Regions from separate parts of the Vreelandella sp. DA03-1M genome, predicted to be linked through region 1. Evidence: predicted binding sites of a transcription regulator. Region 1 holds the regulator's gene; the other holds the start of a gene.
What was found. The regulator sigma-54, encoded in region 1, starts transcription at its own class of promoters, with help from an activator protein. The targets are predictions, from matches to a motif close to TGGCACNNNNNTTGCTNT.
Positions count from the first base shown of each region.

Region 2: the regulator sigma-54 is predicted to act here: its motif matches at 1,864-1,881, upstream of ACXUPB_RS20065 (urease accessory protein UreD).

Region 1 is NZ_CM146798.1:1,822,694-1,827,905, reverse strand. It holds gene lptA (lipopolysaccharide transport periplasmic protein LptA) at 1-467, shown strand, start outside; gene lptB (LPS export ABC transporter ATP-binding protein) at 479-1,228, shown strand; gene ACXUPB_RS08390 (RNA polymerase factor sigma-54) at 1,352-2,767, shown strand; gene hpf (ribosome hibernation-promoting factor, HPF/YfiA family) at 2,866-3,174, shown strand; gene ACXUPB_RS08380 (PTS sugar transporter subunit IIA) at 3,179-3,649, shown strand; gene rapZ (RNase adapter RapZ) at 3,739-4,671, shown strand; gene ACXUPB_RS08370 (HPr family phosphocarrier protein) at 4,717-4,986, shown strand; gene pmbA (metalloprotease PmbA) at 4,990-5,212, opposite strand, start outside.
Region 2 is NZ_CM146798.1:4,317,124-4,322,335, reverse strand. It holds gene ACXUPB_RS20085 (PepSY-associated TM helix domain-containing protein) at 1-317, opposite strand, end outside; gene ACXUPB_RS20080 (hypothetical protein) at 467-811, opposite strand; gene ACXUPB_RS20075 (hypothetical protein) at 1,009-1,347, opposite strand; gene ACXUPB_RS20070 (DUF1272 domain-containing protein) at 1,382-1,624, opposite strand; gene ACXUPB_RS20065 (urease accessory protein UreD) at 1,924-2,808, shown strand; gene ureA (urease subunit gamma) at 2,846-3,148, shown strand; gene ACXUPB_RS20055 (urease subunit beta) at 3,189-3,509, shown strand; gene ureC (urease subunit alpha) at 3,506-5,212, shown strand, end outside.

The DNA of each region.
Region 1 (5,212 bases):
TTTTTGCCCTTGCGGTACCACTCTCGGCACTGGCCCAAAACAGCCAGGCCCCGGTAGAAGTTGAAGCCGACCGTTTAGACCTTGACCAGCGAGCGGGAACCGCTGTCTATACAGGCAATGTCGATATTCGCCAAGGCGGAATGCAATTACGTGGCGAGCGAGTAGAGATCGAACGCAACGAGGCAGGCGAGCTCTCCCGCGCGACCTCCACCGGTGAGCGCGCTTACTTACGTCATCAAGCTGAAGGGCAAGAAGGCCCTACAGAAGGTTGGGCAAGGCGCATTATTTATCATGTCGCTGAACGCCGCGTTGAGCTGATCGACCAAGCCGAATTAACGCAACAAGAAGACACCTTCACCGGCGGTCGCCTTGAATATTTCATTGACCGTGAAGTGATTCAGGCCCGCTCTGACGTTGACGGCAGCGAAACCCAGCGCATACGTATGACGCTTCAGCCCGAACAATAGGGAGCCAAGCCTTGGCAACTACAGACACTGCGCCAATCAAAACCCTATATGCCCACCACTTGGCCAAAAGCTATAAGCGACGCCGAGTCGTTAAAGACATCAATTTAGAGATCTCCCAAGGCAGCGTTGTGGGCTTGCTCGGCCCCAACGGTGCAGGCAAAACCACCTCTTTTTATATGATTGTGGGGCTGGTGAAATCCGATGCTGGCAAAGTGGGTATCGACGATGTAGATCTAACCCGCGCCCCAATGCATGAACGCGCTGCGGCGGGTATCGGCTACCTTCCGCAAGAAGCGTCTATTTTTCGTAAATTATCGGTTGCCGATAATATTATGGCGATACTCGAAACGCGCAAAGAGCTCAGCCGTCGCGACCGCGAGCAGCGCCTGGAAGCGCTACTTGAAGATTTTCACATTACCCATATTCGCGACAACCTGGGCATGAGCCTTTCAGGCGGTGAACGCAGGCGTGTGGAGATTGCTCGCTCACTGGCGACAGAACCCGCATTCATTCTGCTGGACGAGCCCTTTGCTGGCGTAGACCCCATTTCGGTGGGCGAGATCAAAACCATTATTCGGGCATTAAAACAGCGCCACATCGGCGTACTGATTACCGACCACAACGTTCGCGAAACCCTGGATATTTGTGATATCGCCTACATCGTGGGCGATGGTCAAATCATCGCCAGCGGCTCTCCAGCCTCGATACTCACTAACCAGAAAGTGAGGGAGGTTTATTTAGGCGCTGATTTCCGCCTCTAGCTTATTTTTCACTTCTAATTAGCGCTCTACAACAACTTTACTACCAATGGCATGCTTATTGCACTTGCACCTGAGACCTACTCGCACTAGGGTGGAGCATTCTGATTAACGAGTGGTTCTCAGATGGTCATGAAAGCTTCTCTTCAACTGCGCATGGGCACACAGCTGACCATGACACCTCAGCTGCAGCAGGCCATTGCCCTGCTACAGCTATCAACGCTGGACTTACGTCAAGAAATTCAGCAGGCCCTAGATGCCAACCCCATGCTGGACCAAGAGGATGAATTTGGCGAACAGGCTGTCAGCGAGCCCAAAGAGGAAGAGTGGTCAGAGAGCATTCCCACCGAGCTCTCGGTAGATAGTGACTGGTCTGATACCTACCAAGATATGGGCAGTCACGGTGGCACCAGCAGCGAAGGACCTGATTTTGAGCGCCAAGCGGCTGGCCAGAGTCTTCATGGGCACTTGCTGTGGCAGCTTGCCATGACTGATTTTGGCGCGCGAGAGCAACTTGTCGCAGAAAGTCTTATCGACGCGTTAGATGCTAATGGCTATTTAACTCAGCCGCTCAACGATATCCGTGAAGGGCTTCGCGCCCAAGGTGTCGATGGGCTTAGCCAGCGCGAAGTGGAAACTATTCTGCTTAAACTTCAGCAATTTGAGCCAACAGGGATATTCGCCCGCGACCTGCGGGAGTGCCTGATGCTGCAGCTGGCCATTCTTCCCGATGATACGCCGTTGCTGGTTCCTGCCCGCCGCTTAGTACGGCAGTTTCTGGAAGCGCTCGGCAAAGATGACATGCGCTTACTAAAACGCCGCCTGGGACTCGATGATGACCAGCTGGCTGATGTCATTCTCCTCATTCGTAGCCTTGATCCACGCCCGGGCAGCGCCTATGGCGATACCGATGATAGTTATGTAACGCCCGACCTGGTCGTACGCCATGACCACGAAGGCTGGCACTTAGAGCTCAATCCTGAGGCATTGCCAAGGCTGCGCATTCAGCCCGACTACGCAAGCTTAATAAAGCGTGCGGATAAAAGTCAGGACAATCAGTTTTTAAAAGAACACCTGCAGGAAGCACGCTGGCTGATCAAGAGCCTCTCTAGCCGCAACGATACGCTACTGCGCGTTGGACGCGAGATTATCACCCGGCAAATTGGCTTTTTAGAACACGGCGAAGAAGCCATGAAGCCGCTCATATTGGCCGATATCGCCGAGGCCGTGGAAATGCACGAATCGACTATTTCCCGGGTAACCACTCAGAAATTTATTCATACGCCTCGCGGCGTATTTGAACTCAAATACTTTTTCTCAAGCCAAGTCAGCAGCCAGGATGGTGACAGCCATTCAAGCACCGCTATTCGCGCTCGGCTTAAGAAATTGGTTCAAGAGGAGCCGCCAGGCAAGCCGCTTTCTGATAGCCGCTTAGTCACGCTATTAGGAGAGTGGGGAATTCAAGTAGCGCGTCGAACGGTGGCTAAATACCGTGAAGCCATGGGCATTCCCTCCTCTAGCGAGCGACGTCGTTTGCGCTAGCACAAATCAACGTTTTAGGGAAACTCTCGACAAGGGCTTTGCAACGCGGCAAAAAGGGTTACAATCGAAGTACAGTCCGATGGATAAGGAGTACGTCAATGCAAGTTAATATCACTGGTCATCACGTAGAACTGACTGACGCCTTGCGTGACTATGTCAACGAAAAGCTTGAACGTGTAGAGCGCCATTACGACAACATAACCACGGTGCAAGTCACCTTATCTGTGGAGAAAGAGCGCCAGCAGGCCGCCTGTACGCTGCACGCAGCAGGTGCTGATTTACATGCGGAAGCCCTAGACAGTGATATGTACGCCGCTATTGACGCATTAGCGGACAAAATTGATCGGCAACTCGTTAAACATAAGGAAAAAGCACAAGCTCGCGCCCAAGGCGCAGGCGTGCGTTAATTCAATGACGTTGGAAACCATACTCCCCCCGGAACGTGTTCTCTTTGACGTACCCGGGGGCAGCAAAAAAAGGGTGCTGGAATTTTTCAGCACCTTTATTGCCCAAAATATCCCCAGTCTGGACAGCCAAGAAGTGTTTAGCCGTTTAATTGGCCGTGAGCGCTTAGGCAGTACCGGGATTGGTAACGGCGTGGCTATTCCCCATGCGCGTAGTCCTCACTGCTCGGCCCCGATTGCTGGTTTTTTAAAACTCGCAGAAGCGATTGATTTTGATGCTATCGACGGCGACCCGGTGGATCTGGTATTTGTATTGCTAGTTCCAGAAGAGGCTGATGACACACATCTCTCTCTGCTCGGCCAGGTAGCGACCATCATGAACGATGCGGATACGCGTCAGAAACTGCGTAAAGCAGGCAGCCAGCGCGAACTACTTGAGTTGCTTACCGCTAAAATTCGTGAGCAAACAACCTCCTGAAAGCCTAAACCTGCCAAGCGGTACTCAACGGCAGGTTGTTTTGCGCTCGCCACCCTTAACGCAGCTTGATCAAAGCAAAGAGAGACCCTATGCAACTTGTGATCATTAGCGGCCGCTCTGGGTCAGGTAAATCTATCGCCTTACAAGCGCTTGAAGATCTTGGCTATTATGCGATTGATAACCTTCCTGCCATGCTGCTGGGTTCGTTGGTGGACGAACTACGCGACAAAGGCGACCGTGCCCATTTAGCGGTCAGCATTGACGCCCGTAACTTGCCTGGCGCGCTAGAGCGACTGCCCTCTATGCTAGAGGAGCTGCGGCAACGTAAAATTGATTTTCAAGTGATCTATCTGACCACGGACGCCCGCATATTGCTTGAGCGTTACTCCGCCACTCGTCGTCGCCACCCGCTCACGCGCGACAGCGAAATGACACTTGAAGAAGCCATCAATAAAGAAGAAGAGACGCTACACGATATTCGTGATCTGGCTGATTTATTGATCGATACCTCGCGTCTATCGGTTCACGATTTACGTCGTCGCATTACTGACCAGGTCGCCCATCAGAGACGCGATAAGCTCACGCTGACGCTTGAATCGTTTGGTTATAAGCGCGGTGTACCGCTGGATGCTGATTTGGTTTTCGACGTGCGCTGCCTGCCAAACCCATATTGGGATCCAACGCTACGCCAATTCACAGGCCGCGATGCGAACATAGTGGCCTTCTTAAGCGGTTATCCCATCGTAGACGCCATGACTAACGATATTCAGGCTTGGCTTGAGCGCTGGCTGCCCGCTTACCAAGATAGCCAGCGTAGCTACATGACTATCGCGATTGGCTGCACCGGTGGGCAACACCGCTCGGTCTATATGGTCGAACAGCTAGCAGAGCGATTAGTACACAGTATGGGCGAAATTCAATTACGTCATCGCGAGTTAGGCTTGCAGTACACATTAAATGAACAGCTAGCTGCTCCGCCTGCCAGCACATCCCAAACCGACGAGCAGCAAGCAACTTCTTAAGCGCTTCTATCCATTAATGACACCACTCGGCGAAAAGGAACCAGGGTGCCAGAAAGAATTCTCACACTTACCAATCAACGCGGCCTGCATGCACGCGCGGCGACCAAACTGGTAAAATGCGGCCAACAGTTCACGGCGACAATACGTGTTCAAAAACAGCAACAGGTCGCTGACGCCGCCAACATCATGTCACTGCTGATGCTCGCGGCCCCTTGCGGTACCGAGCTAACCATCAACGCTGAAGGCGATGACGCCGAACAGGCGCTTGATGCTATTCAAGCGCTGTTCGATGCTCGTTTTGAGGAAGATCAGTAGCTTTTAATCTCCCGCTACGGTCATGGCATCAATTAACCAACTACCCGTGTGAACACTGCCACGGGTATCGGTGTCATCGCCAATCCCCACTAACCCGGCAAACATCCGCTCCAGGTTCCCAGCGATCGTAAACTCCTCGATCGGGTACTGTACTTTTCCATCCTCTACCCAAAACCCTGCAGCGCCACGTGAGTAATCACCGGTCACGCCGTTAACGCCCTGCCCC
Region 2 (5,212 bases), 2.2 Mb from region 1:
GTGTTAACGGTGATTTCGGCAGAGCTTTCAGGTGTTACTGGGTCGGTGTACTTAACGGCGGTGCCGGGGTGGGCCTCAAGTGCAGCGCTGACCAGCGTCGAAGGCGGTTGCACGGCTTCCTGAATCGCGACGCGTTTCAAATCCGCATGGATGATGGCGTCCAATTCATCTTTGAAAAGGTAAAGCCCGCCAGTAATCGCCAGGGTAATCATAAAAGGCAGCACCAGCAGGCCAGCATAGAAATGCCAGCGCCACACGGCACGGTATAAATCGAAGGACTTTTTCCGTCCCTCTTCCGGGTAAGACGCAGTAGACATAGGGTGGAGCTCCAGGCCGCAAACCGACCATGGCCGAAGACGTTAGCGAACACCTTGGTTCAGGGCGCTAAAGTGAGTCAACGGCAGACATCTGTAACAGCCTCTAACCACCAAAAGGTCGGTTGGGCTGGCTGAGTTAAGCGTGTGTGTTAAGCCGTCATCAGCCAGGGTGGCGCGCGAGTGAGCGCATCAGGGTAGTGTTGCCTGAGGAAGTGGCCTTCCGCTGATATGGAAGGCAGCAAACTATGCGCAATAAAGGCGAGTTCGCCGATTGAGGGTAAAGAGACATGCGTGGTCGGGAAGTGTTGCCAAACGGCGCAATATTCACACTGGTGGTGCCAATTAAAGATGGGCTGTGAAGAGGTATGCTCTGAAGGAGGCGTGCCACAAAATGATCCATCAATCGTAGGTTGGTGAGTGGGTTGATGGTGACCAGCATGTGACGGTGAGGCCTGCAACTGAGATAAGAGCGGACCTACAAACAGCAGGTACATGGCAACGAACGCCATGAAAAGCGCAATGCGATACCAAAGAGAATTTGCTGAACGCGATAGAGGCATCTAAAGGTACGCTTTGTGGGCAGCCTAAAATGTTCTTATTTAGTTAGATACGTCATAGTAGCGGAAAATGGCCAGTAGAAAAGTAGTCAATGTATGACCATTTGCCGCATTCGTTAATGTCCAATCGAGAGTTACTCAATCGTGTAATTGGCTGCCCCCTTGCCCGCTTCACTAAAGCGGATCTCGACAGGAAACTCTGCATTACAGCCTTGTACAAGCCACACCTCACGCCAGTATCTTGATCCCTCGCTGCCCTGAGGCATCGCAAGTACATAGGGTTGGAATGACTCGGGAGTCTCGCAGCCTAGAGTGGCGACTTTTGCCGCAACGCCCAACATCGCATCACTAATTAGCTGTTGGTTAGACAGCGTCCCTTCTTGGATTGCACCTGCTGGCAATGACTGCGCCGCTAACGGGCTGCTCATTAAACTGATGAAAAGTCCGGTGGTAAGAAAAGCAGAGATCTTCATTCGTCGTGCTCTTTTAGGGTTAATAACGCCTGAATTAAGCCGCAGTACAGCCACCGGCCTTTAAGATGCGCTCTTTTGAAGCGGGGTACTTTTCCAGCATGTTGGTAGGCCGAATGGGGCGCGGTGAAGAATTACCACCACAGTTAGGGCATGTATCTCCCAACACCCCACTGGCGCACTCAGGACAAAACGTACACTCAAAGGTACAAATGACAGCCGCTGCGTCAGGGGGTAAATCCTTATCGCAGCATTCACAGTTGGGTCGAAGTTGAAGCATGATTAGGCACCTGAATAAATGTTTATATAAGCGCCATACAAAGCGGTTGTCTAGCTGCAGTAGCCCTCTTTAATCGATGAATTTTCTTGCTGCATTGGCAACGTAAATAACAGTGATCGTTCTTCTTTGGTGCAAGTTGATTTAATGATGATCTTTTTTGGTGCGAAAAATATTTGTCGGTGTTGATTAGCGGATTTTAAGCCGTTGTTATAAAAACAATAAATAGTCTTTCACCATTTTGGCGCATTAATTGCATTTCCTGATGAAAGACTTATTAAAAAAGGACGCGATAGCTACCCATGTTTCTGAGCGATATCGCAAAACCAGCCGTTGCCTCTGGCCACCGTTTTGATCAAGGTCGTCACTGGGCGGCTTCGTTAGCACTGACGTTTGCCCAGCGCGATGACGTTACGCGGATGGTGCAAGCACGGCATCATGGGCCACTGCGGGTGCAGCGTCCTTTCTATCCCGAAGGGAGTGGTGAAGCTTGTCACGTTTACCTGTTGCACCCGCCGGGGGGCCTGGTAAGCGGCGATGCATTGACCATTCATGCGCGAGTAGCATCTGGCGCCCATGCGCTGCTTACCACGCCCGCCGCCAACAAGCTCTACAAAGCCGACAGCCAAGGGGTGGCCTGGACACAGCATACCCGGTTAAGCGTTGAAGACGATGCCACTCTGGAGTGGTTGCCCCAGGAGACCATCGCCTTCGATGGCTCGAAAGGCGAGCAGCGCACCCAAATTGATCTTCACGGCAGTGCCCGCTGCCTGGGCTGGGAAGTGATGGCGTTGGGGCGCCCGGCAAGCGATTTACCCTACATTTCAGGGCGCATTGAGCAACACTTTCGCTTAACCCTGGACGGCAAGCCGCTGTGGTTAGAGCGCCAACCGTTAGACCCACTACACCCGCGCTTTGCTGGGCGCTGGGGGCAGGGTGGTGCCACCGTGCAGGCCACGCTCTGGGCGGTGGGGATTAGCGACGCGCCTGCAGCCATTGAAGCCTTGCGTGAAGCGCTGCCGGATAACCCCCGTTGGGCTGTTACCGTCCGTCACGGTGTTCTGCTGCTGCGCTATTTAGGCAACTCGCGTAACGAAGCCTGGGCGTTATGCGAACAGGCCTGGCAACTGCTGCGCCCCCGGTGGATCGAGCGTGAAGCACATACACCACGAATTTGGCTAACCTAATAGGCATCACTGTGATGCACTGCTGGAGACACGTTCCATGGAATTAACCCCAAGAGACAAAGACAAACTGCTGCTGTTCTCAGCCGCCCAATTGGCGGAGCGCCGCAAAGCACGTGGTTTAAAGCTTAATTACCCCGAAGCGGTAGCGCTGATCAGCTTTGAAATTATGGAAGGCGCCCGGGACGGCCGCAGCGTGGCTGACTTGATGAGCTACGGCCGTGAGATCCTCAGCCGTGACGATGTGATGGAAGGTGTGGCTGAAATGGTCGATGAAGTGCAGGTAGAAGCCACTTTCCCGGACGGCACCAAGCTGGTCACTGTCCACACACCCATCAACTAGTTTTCAGCAACCAGGAGAGCGCCTGATGATTCCCGGCCCAATGATTCCAGGACAGTACCAATTAAAACAGGGTGATATCGAACTCTGCGTGGGGCGTGAGCGGATTAGCGTCGAAGTGGCCAATACCGGCGACCGCCCGATCCAGATCGGCTCCCACTACCACTTCGCCGAAGCCAACCCGGCGCTGGTGTTTGATCGCGACAAAACCCGAGGCTTTCGCCTGGACGTGGCCGCAGGCACGGCGATTCGCTTTGAGCCCGGCCAGACCCGCGAAGTCACGCTGATTCCCTACGTCGGTAAGCGCGAAATTTACGGCTTTCGCGGCGATGTCATGGGCGCGCTCGACGGAGGTAAACAATGAAACCGGTTAACAAGATCAGTCGGCAAGCCTATGCCGATATGTACGGCCCTACGGTGGGCGACCGCGTGCGCCTGGGCGATACCGAGCTTTGGATCGAAGTCGAACAAGACGCCACCCACTACGGCGATGAAGTGAAATTCGGTGGCGGCAAAGTCATCCGCGACGGCATGGGTCAAAGCCAGCGCGCCGACGACACGGTAATGGATACCGTGATTACCAACGCGCTGATTCTGGATTGGTGGGGTATCGTCAAAGCCGACGTGGGCATTCAAAATGGCCGCATCGCCGCGATTGGCAAGGCAGGCAATCCTGACGTACAGCCTGATGTTGAAATCGTCATTGGCCCCGGCACCGAAATCATCTCCGGCGAAGGGAAGATCCTGACCGCGGGCGGTATCGACTCCCATATCCACTTTATTTGCCCCCAGCAGGTCGAAGAAGCGCTGATGAGCGGTATCACCACCATGCTGGGCGGTGGCACCGGTCCGGCGACTGGTACCAACGCAACCACCTGTACCCCCGGCGCTTGGCACATCGGTAAGATGCTGCAAGCGGTGGACGATATGCCCATGAATATCGGCTTTCTGGGCAAAGGCAACGCCAGCCTGCCTGAGTCCCTAGAGCTCCAGCTCCAAGCAGGCGCCATGGGCCTCAAATTGCACGAAGATTGGGGCACCACGCCTGCCTCGATCAATAACTGCCTTAACGTCGCTGATGCCTATGATGTGCAGGTGGCGATCCATACCGACACGCTAAATGAATCAGGCTTTGTGGAAGACACCCTGGCCGCGTTTAAGGAGCGCTGCATTCACACTTACCACACCGAAGGCGCGGGCGGCGGCCACGCACCGGATATTCTCACCGCCTGCTCCAAACCTTATGTGCTGCCGTCGTCCACCAACCCAACGCGGCCCTACACAGTCAATACCATCGACGAACACCTCGATATGCTGATGGTGTGCCACCACCTGGACCCCAATATTCCCGAAGACGTGGCCTTCGCCGACTCACGCATTCGCCGTGAAACCATCGCCGCTGAGGATATCCTCCACGACTTAGGCGTGATTTCGATGATCGCGTCGGATTCCCAGGCCATGGGGCGGGTCGGTGAAGTGGTCTGCCGCACCTGGCAAACGGCGCATAAAATGAAGGTGCAGCGCGGCCTGCTGCCAGAAGACGAAGCGATGGGTGCCGATAACTTCCGCGCTAAGCGCTATATCGCCAAGTACACCATTAACCCGGCAATCACCCACGGCATCGCTCACGAAGTCGGCTCCATCGAAGTGGGTAAACTGGCGGATCTAGTGCTGTGGAAACCGGCCTTCTTTGGTGTTAAGCCAGCGATGATGATCAAAGGCGGCATGATTGCGGCGGCGCCCATGGGCGACCCCAATGCCTCGATTCCCACGCCGCAGCCGGTCCACTACCGCTATATGTTTGGCGCCTTTGGCCGCGCAGCGAGCCAAACCCGGCTCAGCTTTGTCAGCCAAGCCGCGCTGGATGCGGGTATTAAAGAGATCTTGGGACTAAACAGCGAACTGGCGGCGTGTAAAAACGTGCGCCAAGTGCGCAAAAAGGATATGAAGCTGAACGATGCCTGCCCGGAGCTGACGGTAGACCCGCAAACCTACGAAGTGCGCTGTGACGGTGAAATTTTAACTTGCGAGCCCGCCACCGAGCTGCCGCTAGCTCAGCGTTATCAT